DNA from 3 places in the Pseudarthrobacter sp. MDT1-22 genome. Region 1 is predicted to be linked to each of the others. Evidence: riboswitches for the same ligand, from Rfam matches in the RefSeq annotation. Region 1 holds a riboswitch; each other region holds the start of a gene.
The links. Region 1 has a riboswitch for thiamine pyrophosphate ahead of thiO (glycine oxidase ThiO). Riboswitches for the same ligand answer to the same signal wherever they lie in the genome.

Region 1 (4,394 bases):
GTGCGGCCTCCACGGTGTCCAGCGCCATGCGTTCCATCCGCGATGCCAGCTGGTCGGATCCGGCCATGATCTCCGGCAGGGACGGCAGGGCTTCCCGAGCCCAGGCCGGTACAGGCTTGCCATTGCTCAGGGCTTCGCAGATCACCAGGACAAAGCGGTCGATCAGACGCCGGAGCGGTGCCGTGGTGTGGGCATAGGCAGCGCCGATGGCGGACTGGATGGCGTCTTTCGGGACTGTGCCGTCGAACGCCGTGTAGCTGGCACCGCGGAACAGCATGCCGGCGGAGTGCAGGATGGCCAGTTGCCGGGGTTCGGTCGGGTCAAGGCTGCGGAGGTATTCGCCGTAGCTGATCTTGCCGTCCCACGGCTTGCCCAATGCCTCAGTCTGGAGACGGAAGTGACGCAGGGAGCGCTCGTCCGGGGCGGGCATGGTGCGCAGGATGCCCACTTCTCCCGCCAGCATCAGGTCTGCCGCCGCCATCCCCGTCATCAGGGAGATCTGGGCGTTCCAGTCCTCCACCGGAAGCTGCGGCGCCGCGGCAATCCGGTAGCCGCCGTCGGGCAGCTGCACGATTTCCTGCTCGGGCATGTTCAGGCTGGCGCCGCCACGCTGCCGCTCCAGTTCAACGCGCTTGAGGCCCACTTCCTTCAGGAGCTGCAGGACAGGGCCGGCCGTCCCGGCGTCGAATTCGGCCTGGACTCCCTTGTAGCTCAGCTTGGCCCGGCTCCGGATGGTGGCCCTCTGGACGCTCACAGTGGAGACCTGCGCGGCGTCGTTCAGCCCGAACTCCCAGACGTAGGCGGAACACAGCTGGCCGGCCAGAAGGCTGCCTGCCCCTTCGCTGATGACTTCCGGGTGCAGCGGGATACGGCCGTCAGGGGCGTAGAACGTCTGGCCGCGGCGCCGGGTCTCTGCGTCCAGTCCGCCTCCGGGGCGGACAAAGGACGGCACGTCAGCGATGGCGTAAAGCACCCGGTAGCCAGTGCCCGCACGCTCGATGAACAGCGCCTGGTCCAGGTCAGTGGACGACGCCGGATCGATAGTGAGGAACGCCACTTCCGTCAGGTCAGCACCCGGCAACTCGTGCGCGGCCACTGCCGCTTCCGCGTCCCGGACCGCCTCCGCCGGGTAGGGCCCCGGCAGTTCCAGCTCGGTCCGCAGGGCGCTCAGCGCCGCCGCGAGGTCGTTCGTCTGCTCGTGGACATTGGGGGCCAACCTATGATGTGACACGAAAATCAGGTTAGCTCGATTTCCACGGATCGTGCACGCCCGCCGCACGCCACGCGGTGGATTGTCAGGATGCGCCGGCGTCCAGGGCCGCCAGAAGTGCCACGGCCGCCGCTGCGGGGTCCGAGGCTTCGGTGATGGCACGCACCACAACAATCCTGCCGGCGCCGGCCTCCACCACCTGCTCCACGTTGCCGAGATCGATGCCTCCGATGGCAAACCAGGGCAGCGTGGCCTGGGTGCCACCGGCAGCGCGGACGGCTTCGGCCGCGTACCGCACCAGGTCAAGGCCGACGGCGGCCCGGCCCGGTTTCGTCGGCGTGGCCCAGACCGGTCCTACGCAGAAGTAGTCCAGGCCGCCTTGGTCAGTCAGCCCACCGGACAGCCGGATGGCCCCTTCGATCTGCTCGGCGGTGTGCGTGGAAAGGCCGATCGCGGCTGGTGCCCCGAGCAGCGTGCGGGCGGAAGCGACCGGCAGATCCTTCTGCCCGATGTGGAAGACGGGGGCGCCGGACAGCAGCGCGATATCGGCACGGTCATTGACTGCCCACAGCTTTCCGTGGCGTTCGGCCGCGGCCTGAAGCACGGCCAGCAGCTCCAGCTCCTCGGCTGCCTCGATGGCCTTGTCCCGGAGCTGGATGATGTCCACGCCGCCGGCAAACGCCGCGTCCACAAACTCGCCAAAGTCCCCGCGGTCCCGGCGCGCGTCGGTGCACAGGTACAGCTTGACGCTGTGCGGGAGGCCGGTGTTTGTGCCGCCGGCGGGGTCTGTTCCGGTCAAGGATTCGGGAGCGGCGGAGGGGGCGGAGGGCGTGCCTGCAGCGGCGAAGGATTGCGCGTTCATGGAATCCAGCCTAAGTCCCCTAAACTGGGCGGGTACTGCGGGAGCCCGTTGCAGCCGTCACAAAGCGGCCGGGCTGAGAGGGCGTCAGAGCCGACCGCTTGACCTGATCCGGCTAGTACCGGCGTAGGGAAGGAACATATGCCCCCCGCAATAAGCAGCCCACCTGAGCCTGCACCAGCCAGCCCGGCCACCGCCCTGCACGCGGACGTGGCCGTCATCGGCGGCGGAGTCATCGGCCACGCCATAGCCTGGGAAGTCCGGCGGTCCGGCCGTTCCGTCGTGCTGATCGATGACGCGCCCGGCAACGGCGCCAGCTGGGCAGCCGCCGGCATGCTGGCCCCTGTGAGCGAACTGCATTACCAGGAGGAAGACCTCCTTGAGCTGATGCTTGCATCTTCCGGCCTGTGGCCTGCCTTTGCGGCGGACCTCGCCCTGGCCGGGGCTGGCGATACCGGATATCTGACGACGCCGACCCTCGCCATCGGCGCGGACGCTGCGGACCGCCGGGCGCTGATGGACCTCCGGGCCGTGCAGCAGGCCAGCGGCCTGGTGGTGGAACCCCTGACTGTCCGTGAGGCCAGGACCAGGGAATCCCTGCTCAGCCCGGCCATATCCTGCGCCCTGGACATCCCCGCCGACCACCAGGTGGATCCACGGAAGCTGGTGGCGTGCCTCCAGGAAGTCCTGGCCATCCACGAACCGGGAGCAGGAACAGCCGTGGCAGGTGCCCGCGGGGGATTCGCCGTTGACCAACGGGCTGCTTCCCTTCTTTGGGAGGACGGCCGTGTCAGCGGGGCGAGGCTCGCCCACGGCGGAAGCGTCCAGGCCGGGGAGACCATCGTGGCCAACGGATTGCAGGCGGGGTCGCTGGATGGCCTCCCGGTTGGACTGCACCTGCCCCTGCGGCCCGTCTACGGTGACATCCTGCGGCTGGCTGTTCCGCGGCACCTGCGCCAGCTCCTCACCTCCACTGTCCGCGGAATGGTCCATGGTGTGCCGGTCTACATCGTTCCCCGGCAGGACGGCACGGTGGTGATCGGGGCTACGCAGCGAGAGGATGCCCTCGCAGGGACGGGCGACGCCGCTGTCTCGGCCGGCGGCGTCTATCAGTTGCTGCGTGACGCCCAAGTCCTGGTGCCGGCCGTCTCGGAGCTTGAACTCCTGGAATGCACGGCCCGGGCAAGGCCGGCGACCCCGGACAACGCACCTCTCCTCGGCCGCGTACCGGTTTCCGCACCAGGGAGGGGGAACGCGGGGAACGTTGCCGGGCTGATCGTTGCCACCGGGTTCTTCCGCCACGGAGTGCTGCTTGCGCCGGCGGCGGCGGCCATCTGCCGGGACCTGCTGGACGGCCGGACGGATCCTCGATGGGGGGCCCTCAGCCCGGCCCGCTTTTCAGGAAAGCACCACGTAGCCGGCACACAGTCCCCACCCAAGGACATCAGCAGCATGAAGGACCTCGACCCACAGAAGGAATCAGCATGAACATCACCCTCAACGGCTCGCGCCATTCCGTGGCGGACGACGCCTCCATCACCACCCTCATCAGCCAGATCACAGGCCGTCCGCTTGCAGCCAACGGCCAGGCAACAGACGGGCAGAAACTCGGCGTCGCCGTCGCCCATAACTCCGAAGTAGTACCCCGCAGCCAGTGGTTCGTCACGGCGCTCGCCGAAGGTGACGACGTCGAACTGGTCACAGCAGTCCAGGGAGGCTGACACCATGACAGTAACCAGCAATATCAGCACACAGAACTCGCCCGAGGCCGCCGACAGGCTGGTCATCGACGGCGTCGAGCTCGGCTCCCGCCTCATCATGGGCACCGGGGGAGCCCCGAGCTTGGACGGGCTGGGCGCTGCCCTGTTGGCGTCCGGAACCGAACTGACCACGGTGGCCATGCGGCGCTATTCGCCGGCCGAATCTGGGTCCCTTTTCCAGCTCCTGGTGGACCGCGGGATCCGGATCCTGCCCAACACCGCAGGCTGCTTCACCGCCCGGGACGCGGTCATGACGGCGGAACTCGCCCGCGAAGCGCTGGAAACCGACTGGCTCAAGCTGGAAGTCATCGCCGACGAACAGACGCTGCTGCCGGACGCCGTGGAGCTCGTGGACGCCACGGAACAGCTGGTAAACCGGGGCTTCAAAGTGTTCGCCTACACCAACGATGACCCGGTCCTGGCCCTGCGGCTGGAAAACCTGGGTGCCACCGCGGTCATGCCGCTCGGAGCGCCTATCGGCACCGGCCTGGGAATCCTGAATCCACACAACATCGAACTGATCGTCTCGCGCGCCTCGGTGCCCGTGGTGCTGGACGCCGGCATC
Region 2 (4,394 bases), on a different contig from region 1:
GGCAGCCTTCGGAGCTTTGGTCTTCAGGGTGCCTTCCTGGCCCGGCAGGCCCTTGAACTTCTGCCAGTCACCGGTGATCTTCAGGATCGCGGCAACCTGCTCGGACGGCTGTGCGCCGACGCCGAGCCAGTACTGGGCACGGTCCGTGTCCACCTCGATGTATGAGGGCTCTTCGGTGGGGTGGTACTTACCGATCTCTTCGATGGCACGGCCGTCACGCTTGGAGCGTGCGTCCATGACGACGATGCGGTAGTACGGTGCGCGCATCTTGCCAAAGCGCTTAAGGCGAATCTTTACGGCCACTTTTGTGGTCACTCCTGTTTCAGAAAAGGGGTGAACCGACGTTCTGCACCCGTGGGGCGGGCCATACTTGAGGGTTCGAAGGACAGGATCCGGACGCGGAGAGAGGGGCCACGCAGATCGAGTACCTGTTTATTGTGCCAGATCAGCGTCCGGATTTCGACTTGACACGTCGGGATGGGGCAGCCGGGCGGACCCGGCGGGCCACGGCCGGCCTACGACGACCAGACATACACGCCCGTGCGTGCGGCGTCATCGACGGAGTTGGCCAGCTCAGCGAACTGCTGGACATACGTCCGGGCCTCGGCCACGCCGAACGGCATGTCATCCTGGGCAGCCCACTTTTCAGCGACGTCGTCCAGGACATTGCCTTCGCCTTCAGTCTCGTAGCTGAGCAGGTCGGCGAGCGCACGCACCATGGCCGGCGGGACCCCGAGGAGGGAATCACTGGCCACGTCAACCATGGCCAGTTCGTAGTCCGCGCCACCGGCGTGCACCGCAACGCCGGCAAGATCGCCAAGCTGCTCGATTTCGAAATCGCTGATTCCGGGAATCCGCAGGGCCTGGCCCGCCGGGGAGCCGCCTGCATCCAGGACGTCCGCCCGCTTCAGCGCGGCATCGTGAGTGGAAACAAAAATTTCAGTGAAGCCCATGGGAACAGCCCTCATTCCGTCGACGGTGCGGCCTGGAAGGGCAGTAGCAAGTGCCGCCCCGGCCGTTCAGAATCAGCCTAGTACAAGGCAGGCCGCACTTTTGGCATCCGCACTCAGCGGACGGCGACACGGATATTGTTGCGCCACGGGTCCTCGAAGCGAAGCTCGGCGCCCGTGTGGTGCGAGGCCACACCGGCGACCTTCAGGCGGTCGGCGAGCGCTCCGACGTCATCCCCGGAAGGGACCTCGATGAGCACTTCGCCGAGGCCCAGGGTGTCCTTGCGGGGACCGGCTCCGCGGCTGTTCCAGACGTTCATGGCCATGTGGTGGTGATACCGGCCCGCGGAGACAAACAGTGCCTGCCCGTGCCAGCCGGCGGTCTTTTCGAAGCCCAGCGTGCCCACGTAGAAATCGTGCGCTGACTGGACGTCGCCCACCTGGAGGTGGACGTGGCCCACGCCGGCTTCGCTGGCCCGCTGGCCGGCCACGGATTCCTGGCTCAGGTGCTGCTCGAGATAGCGCTGCGGCGGCAGTGCCAGGCTGTCCATCACTACATCCTTCCCGTTCCAGGACCAGTTTTCGCGGGGCCTGTCCCAGTACAGTTCGACGCCGTTGCCTTCGGGGTCATTGAAGTAGAAGGCCTCGCTGACGAGGTGGTCGGCGCTGCCGGTGAAGGACCGGGGTTCGTACTGGGCGGCGGTGGCTACCGTGGCGGCCAGCGAAGCCTGGTCGTCAAACAGCAGTGCGGTGTGGAACAGCCCGGCCTCTCCCCTGCCAGGCAGATTCAAGGACGGGGCGGCCGCGAGATGGACCAGCGGGCGTTGAAGGCGGCCAAGATAGACGCCGCCGTCCTGTTCCGCGACGACCTCCAGGCCGAGCGCACGCTGGTAGTAGTCGGTCATCAGCTTCATGTCGCCTACCTTGAGCATCACGGTGCCCATGGAGAGGTCGGCAGGAAGGAGATCCCGGCTGGTGGCTTCTGCAGTCATTTGAACACTCCCGGTCCGTTGGCCTTCGGATGGAAGGCGGCTATGGTTCCAATTTACTTGAAGCTTCAATTTAATTCAAGTGGCGGCGCAGACAGATTGCGACCGCTTTCCGGTGATTGCTGTCACCAGTCCACCCTCGGCCTGTGGTAGCTTCGACTTGACCACACGGGAGCCCTTGCAGGGGCTGAGATCGGGCTGACGCAGCCTGCGACCGTTGAACCTGTCCGGGTAATGCCGGCGAAGGAAGTGAGTATTCATTGAATACACAAGAAACACAGCTGATCCCTGCCCAAAATGAAGCCGACGTGGATCAACCGCTCCAGCCTCAAACCCAGTCACTGAAGTCCCACTCGCTGGCGTTTATCAACGATGAGGCCACCGGGATCCGGGTTCCCGTGACCGAGATCGCCCTCGAACCGTCGCCAAACGGCGCGCCGAACGGGCCTTTCCGGACCTACCGCACGGCGGGACCGGGCAGCGATCCGGTGGTGGGCCTTAACCCGTTCCGCTCAGAGTGGATCGCCGCCCGCGGAGACACTGAGCCCTACAGCGGCCGGGAGCGGAACCTGCTCGACGACGGCAAGTCGGCCGTCCGCCGCGGCGCAGCCTCTGCGGAGTGGAAGGGCGCGCAGCCGGTGCCCCGCCGCGCCGTCGGCGGCCGGACCGTCACGCAGATGCATTATGCGCGGCAGGGTGTCATCACCCCCGAGATGCAGTTCATCGCCCTCCGCGAAAACTGTGATGTGGAACTGGTCCGCAGCGAAGTCGCCGCCGGCCGCGCCATCATCCCCAACAACATCAACCACCCGGAATCCGAACCGATGATCATCGGCAAGGCCTTCCTGGTCAAGATCAACGCCAACATCGGCAACTCGGCAGTGACCAGCTCCATTGCCGAGGAAGTGGACAAACTCCAATGGGCCACCCAGTGGGGCGCCGACACGGTGATGGACCTGTCCACCGGAGACGACATCCACACCACCCGGGAATGGCTCATCCGCAACTCCCCCGTGCCCATCGGTACGGTGCCCATTTACCAGGCGCTGGAAAAGGTCAACGGGGAGGCCAACGCCCTGACGTGGGAGATCTACCGGGACACGGTCATCGAGCAGTGCGAGCAGGGGGTGGACTACATGACCATCCACGCCGGTGTGCTGCTGCGTTACGTGCCGCTGACGGCCAACCGCGTTACCGGCATCGTCTCCCGGGGCGGCGCGATCATGGCCGGGTGGTGCCTGGCGCACCACCAGGAGAACTTCCTCTACACCCACTTCGACGAGCTGTGCGAAATCTTCGCCAAGTACGACGTCGCGTTCTCCCTGGGCGACGGACTGCGCCCGGGGGCGACGGCGGACGCCAACGACGCCGCCCAATTCGCCGAGCTGGACACCCTGGCTGAACTGACCCAGCGGGCGTGGGAATTCGACGTGCAGGTCATGGTGGAAGGTCCCGGGCACGTCCCGTTCCACCTGGTGCGGGAGAACGTGGAACGCCAGCAGGAACTCTGCAAGGGCGCCCCGTTCTACACGCTGGGGCCGCTGGTCACGGATATTGCCCCCGGCTACGACCACATCACGTCCGCCATCGGCGCCACCGAAATCGCCCGGTACGGCACGGCGATGCTTTGTTACGTCACGCCCAAGGAACACCTTGGCCTGCCGAACAAGGACGATGTGAAGACCGGAGTGATCACCTACAAGATCGCCGCCCACGCAGCAGACCTTGCCAAGGGCCACCCCGGCGCCCATGAGCGGGATGATGCCCTGTCCAAGGCCCGGTTCGAGTTCCGCTGGCGCGACCAGTTCGCGCTGTCCCTGGATCCGGTCACGGCGGAGGCCTTCCATGACGAGACGCTGCCGGCCGAACCGGCCAAAACCGCCCACTTCTGCTCCATGTGCGGCCCGAAGTTCTGCTCCATGAAGATCAGCCAGGACATCAGGGACGAATACGGTTCCGCCGATTCGCAGGCGGCCATCGCCGAGGCCTACAGCGGGATGCGCGAAAAGAGTGCGGAGTTCCTGGCCGCCGGCGGGAAGGTCTACCTCCCCGAGCTTCGGATCCCGGCCGGGAACTGACGGCTCAGGAAGCCTGAACCGAGCGTGACCTGCCGACGTCGGCGATGAAGGACCGGACGGCACGGTCACCTTCGGCAGAGTCCTGGGGCCGGTGTCCTCCCGCAGCGATGCGGTGCAGGGCACCGGTTTCCTGCAGATATCCGGCGATTTCCTCGTAGAGCGGTTCCCACCCACCCGTCAGGACCATGGTGGGGACGCCCGGAACTATGTGCAGCGGGGCCTCCCAGGACGGCGCCTGCAACCGGAGCCGGCGCGCCGACCGTTTTTCCTCCGGCGTGGCGGGCTCCTGCAGGTCCGCCGCGAACATTCGCCGCACGAACTCACGCTGGAAGTCTTCATCGCTGAGCTGGCGCCGGACGTCGAACAGCGGTTGCATC
Region 3 (4,394 bases), on a different contig from region 1:
CACGCCTGACCAGCCAGATCTCGCTGCCCGGCCGCTACCTGGTCTATGTGCCCGGCGGCTCCATGACCGGAATCTCCCGCAAACTGCCCGACGTCGAGCGAAACCGCCTCAAGCGCATCCTCAAGGACCGCCTCCCGGAGCACGCCGGCGTCATCGTCCGCACCGCTGCCGAAGGCGCCTCGGAAGAGGAGCTCACGCACGACATCAACCGGCTGCGCGCGCAGTGGGAGGGCATCGAAAGCCAGTCCACGTCCACCAAGATCCTCGCGCCGGAGCTGCTCTACGGCGAACCTGACCTCACCATCAAGGTGGTCCGTGATGTCTTCAACGAGGACTTCTCCAAGCTGATCGTCTCCGGTGAAGAGGCCTGGGACACTATCGAGGCCTACGTCACCTACGTGGCCCCGGACCTCGTGGGCCGCCTGGAAAAGTGGACCAAGGACCATGACATCTTCGCTGCGTGGCGGATCGATGAGCAGATCCACAAGGCCCTGGAACGCAAGGTCTTCCTGCCTTCGGGCGGCTCGCTGGTCATTGACCGCACCGAAGCCATGACCGTGGTGGACGTCAACACCGGCAAGTTCACCGGCAGCGGCGGCAACCTCGAGGAAACCGTCACCAAGAACAACCTTGAGGCAGCTGAAGAAGTGGTCCGGCAGCTCCGACTCCGCGACATCGGCGGCATCATCGTCATCGACTTCATCGATATGGTCCTCGAATCCAACCGCGACCTTGTCCTGCGCCGCATGGTGGAATGCCTGGGCCGCGACCGGACCAAGCACCAGGTGGCCGAAGTGACCTCCCTGGGCCTCGTGCAGATGACGCGCAAGCGCATGGGCACCGGGCTCCTGGAAGTCTTCGGCGAGCAGTGTGAAACCTGTGCAGGCCGCGGAATTGTCACCCACGACGACCCCGTGGAACACCGCCGCGCCAACACGGTAGCCGCGGAGCACCACGTGCAGCGGGTTGACAGCCGCCCGGAAGCCCAGCGCACCGACAGCGTGCGGACTGACAGTCAGCGCCCGGACAGCCAGCCGGGTGGCCGCACTGACCGGAAGCGCCGCCGCGGACGGGGCGGCCAGCCGCTGGAAACAGCACCGGCAGCTCCGGTGCAGATCCACACGGTCCACCCGGAAGCCAGCGATGCCGAGCGCCATGCGAAGGCGGAGGCCACGCGGGCAGCGCTTGCGAACATTGCGGCCGCAGCCCACGCCGCGCATCTGCATGACGACGAGGTGGCTCACGCATCAGCTGCCGCGGGCCGGCAGCCTGCGGCTCCGGTGCCGGCTCCGGTTGGGCAGTCCGAAACGGACTCCAACGGCCGCCCGGCCGCAGTGCTGACATTCGGCGGCGAGCAGGTGGTGCTTCCGTTCGTTGCGCACCACGATGACCAGCCGCACGCACCTGCCCTGACACTTGACCGCCTCGCGGAGGCCTTCGCCCACCTTGGTGAGCCGGCTCCGGTAGCGGAAAGCACTCCGCCGGCAGTCCAGGCAACTGAAAGCCGGGCGGCCGAACCTGCCCGCCAGCAGCAGCCAGCCGCGGCGGAGAAGGATTACTCCGATCACACCGAGGAGCCCCGCGCCCGCCGTCCCCGGCGGAACCGGAGTGCCAGCCGTGCCCAGGGCGCAGCCAACGCCACGTCCGTAGAGCATCACGAAGCCGCTCCGGCGGCTGCCGCCGGACACACCCACGCCGCCAAGGCGCCGGAGCCCGTCAAGGCTCCTGTGGCCGACAAGCCGGTTGCCGCCAACGCGCCCATCATCCTGGGCGTAGGAGTTCCGGCCTCGGAGCTCTGACCAAGCAGTAGGGCAAGCCAATACAACGGCGCCTGGATGTGCCTGTGAATCACAGGCTGCGTCCGGGCGTCCGGCGTTAAGTCGCGAGGAACGCTAGGCTGGTGACTGACACGGGGTGCCGCGCAGAGAGCCGGCTGAGATCCACACCCGTTGAACCTGTCCGGTTAGCACCGGCGAAGGGATGTCTCCTTTGGCTTCAACTTCTGTCCTTCCTCCTGCAACGCCCGCGGCGGCTCTACAGGGATCCTCAGCAACCGGGGCTGAGGTCCTGCCCGCGCCAGGCCGGACTGCCAACGTCCAGGTGCTGCGTGACGTTCCGCGGGTGCTGTCCATTGCCGGATCGGACCCTTCAGGTGGCGCCGGCGTCCAGGCCGACCTCAAAAGCATCGCGGCTCTTGGCGGCTACGGCATGGCGGCCATCACCGCACTGACAGTCCAAAACACCCGGGGGGTCCAGGCGGTTCACGTTCCGCCTGCGTCCTTCCTGGGCCAGCAGCTCGATGCCATCAGCGATGACATCACCATCGACGCGGTCAAGATCGGCATGCTGGGCGACGCTGCGGTGATAGGCGTGGTCCGCGACTGGCTGGAAAAGGTGCGTCCCGCCGTCGTCGTTCTTGATCCGGTGATGGTGGCCACAAGCGGCGACCGGCTACTGCAGGGGTCTGCCGAGGCGGCCCTGCGGGAGCTGCTCCCGCTCGCGGACCTGATCACCCCCAACCTGGCCGAACTGGCCATCCTGGTGGGGGAGCCGCAGGCGAGGGAATGGCACGACGCGCTCGGGCAGGGACAGCGGTTGTCCGCCGCGACCGGTGCCACTGTCCTGGTCAAGGGCGGCCATCTCGACGGCGGTGCGTGCCCGGATGCCCTGGTCAACGCTGCCGGGCTGCTCGCCCAGGAAGTGGTGGAAGTGAGCGGGGACAGGATCCCCACGCGCAACAGCCACGGCACCGGCTGCTCACTGTCATCGGCCATGGCCACGGCCCAGGCCCGGTTGGGGGACTGGGAAGCCGCACTACGGCAAGTGAAGCCCTGGCTGGTGGGCGCGCTGCAGGCCGCTGACCAACTTGAGGTGGGCGCGGGCAACGGCCCCATCAACCACTTCCACCACATGCAACAGGTTCCGGCAGCCGGCGAATTCGCAGAGACGCTGCGGCGGGCGTCGGAGCCGGATCTTGCAGCCATCTACGGGCTGGATTTCATCCGCGACCTGGCGGCCGGCACTTTGGCTGAGGAACAGTTCGCCTATTACCTCGCCCAGGACGCCATCTACCTCAACGGCTATTCGCGGGTCCTTGCCCGGGCCAGTGCGCTGGCGCCCACGGAAGCCGCCCAGCTGTTCTGGGCAAAGTCGGCCCAGCAATGCCTTGAGGTCGAGTCCGAACTGCACCGCACGTGGCTAAGCACCAGGACAGTGGACTCCGTCCTGGGACCTGTCACCAAGTCCTACGTGGACCACCTGCTGGCGGCCTCGGCCTCAGGCAGCTACGCGGTCCTCGTGGCGGCGGTACTGCCGTGCTTCTGGCTGTATGCCGAAGTGGGACAGACTCTCCACGCGGAGTTCCTGGCTGCGGGTGCCCCGGCAGCACATCCTTATGCCGACTGGCTGCGGGCCTATGCTGACGAGGATTTCGCCCAGGCCACGCGCTACGCCATCGACTTTGGTGACGACGCCGGTCGGAGTGCTTCCGCGGATGAACAGGCGGCGATGCTGGTGGCTTTCAGGCAGTCGTGCCGGTTCGAGGTGGAATTCTTCGACGCGCCGCGAATTCATTCCTGACTGGCTGGGGCCCGTGCGGCCTGTACGATAGTCGGGCACGGTTTTGGATTGTCAGTGCAGTACCTGCTTGTGGGTCCTATCACAGACAACCTGCCGTAACCAGCCTCATTTGCGGCCGAAGGCAAAATTAGCGTATTCTAGATCTTCGGTGCTTACGCCAACACTTGGGTTACGACCCCACGGCGTTGAGGCACAGCGAGAACCCAGCCAATTATGGAACAGGGTTCAGCACGCAAATTTAGTAATAAACGTCGAGAGAAGTGAGTTCCCAAGTGGTGTACGCGATTGTCCGCGCAGGCGGCCGCCAAGAGAAGGTTTCCGTTGGAGACTTCGTTACCCTGAACCGCGTCCCCGGTGGAGCCGGCAGCACCTTTGAGTTGCCCGCACTGCTCCTGGTAGACGGTGACAAAGTCACCTCTGCTGCTGCGGACCTGGCCAAGGTAACGGTTACGGCTGAGATCCTCGAAGACCTCCGTGGTCCGAAGATCGTCATCCAGAAGTTCAAGAACAAGACCGGTTACAAGAAGCGCCAGGGTCACCGTCAGGAATTGACCAAGGTCAAGATCACGGGTATCAAGTAACTCTTCGTTACTGTTCAGGTTCTTCAGCAGATTCCCCAGAATTTAAAGGCAGGCATTTCAAATGGCACATAAAAAAGGCGCGAGTTCCACTCGCAACGGTCGTGACTCCAACGCCCAGTACCTCGGCGTCAAGCGCTTCGGCGGCCAGGTAGTTTCCGCAGGCGAGATCATCGTTCGCCAGCGTGGCACCCACTTCCACCCGGGCGCCGGCGTTGGACGTGGCGGCGACGACAC

Region 2: it holds a riboswitch for thiamine pyrophosphate, as region 1 does, so the genes downstream of both, thiC (phosphomethylpyrimidine synthase ThiC) here and thiO (glycine oxidase ThiO) in region 1, are expected to answer to the same signal.
Region 3: it holds a riboswitch for thiamine pyrophosphate, as region 1 does, so the genes downstream of both, thiD (bifunctional hydroxymethylpyrimidine kinase/phosphomethylpyrimidine kinase) here and thiO (glycine oxidase ThiO) in region 1, are expected to answer to the same signal.

What each region holds. Positions count from the first base shown of each region.
Region 1 is NZ_JBTNDK010000008.1:57,121-61,514, forward strand. It holds gene ACX80M_RS08580 (RNB domain-containing ribonuclease) at 1-1,231, opposite strand, end outside; gene thiE (thiamine phosphate synthase) at 1,296-2,072, opposite strand; TPP riboswitch at 2,100-2,220, shown strand; gene thiO (glycine oxidase ThiO) at 2,211-3,557, shown strand; gene thiS (sulfur carrier protein ThiS) at 3,554-3,790, shown strand; gene ACX80M_RS08600 (thiazole synthase) at 3,795-4,394, shown strand, end outside.
Region 2 is NZ_JBTNDK010000003.1:27,256-31,649, forward strand. It holds gene rpsP (30S ribosomal protein S16) at 1-303, opposite strand, end outside; gene ACX80M_RS03520 (hypothetical protein) at 516-953, opposite strand; gene ACX80M_RS03525 (VOC family protein) at 1,067-1,942, opposite strand; TPP riboswitch at 2,098-2,205, shown strand; gene thiC (phosphomethylpyrimidine synthase ThiC) at 2,200-4,017, shown strand; gene ACX80M_RS03535 (alpha/beta fold hydrolase) at 4,022-4,394, opposite strand, start outside.
Region 3 is NZ_JBTNDK010000007.1:55,910-60,303, forward strand. It holds gene ACX80M_RS07665 (Rne/Rng family ribonuclease) at 1-1,799, shown strand, start outside; TPP riboswitch at 1,901-1,998, shown strand; gene thiD (bifunctional hydroxymethylpyrimidine kinase/phosphomethylpyrimidine kinase) at 1,981-3,579, shown strand; gene rplU (50S ribosomal protein L21) at 3,852-4,160, shown strand; gene rpmA (50S ribosomal protein L27) at 4,222-4,394, shown strand, end outside.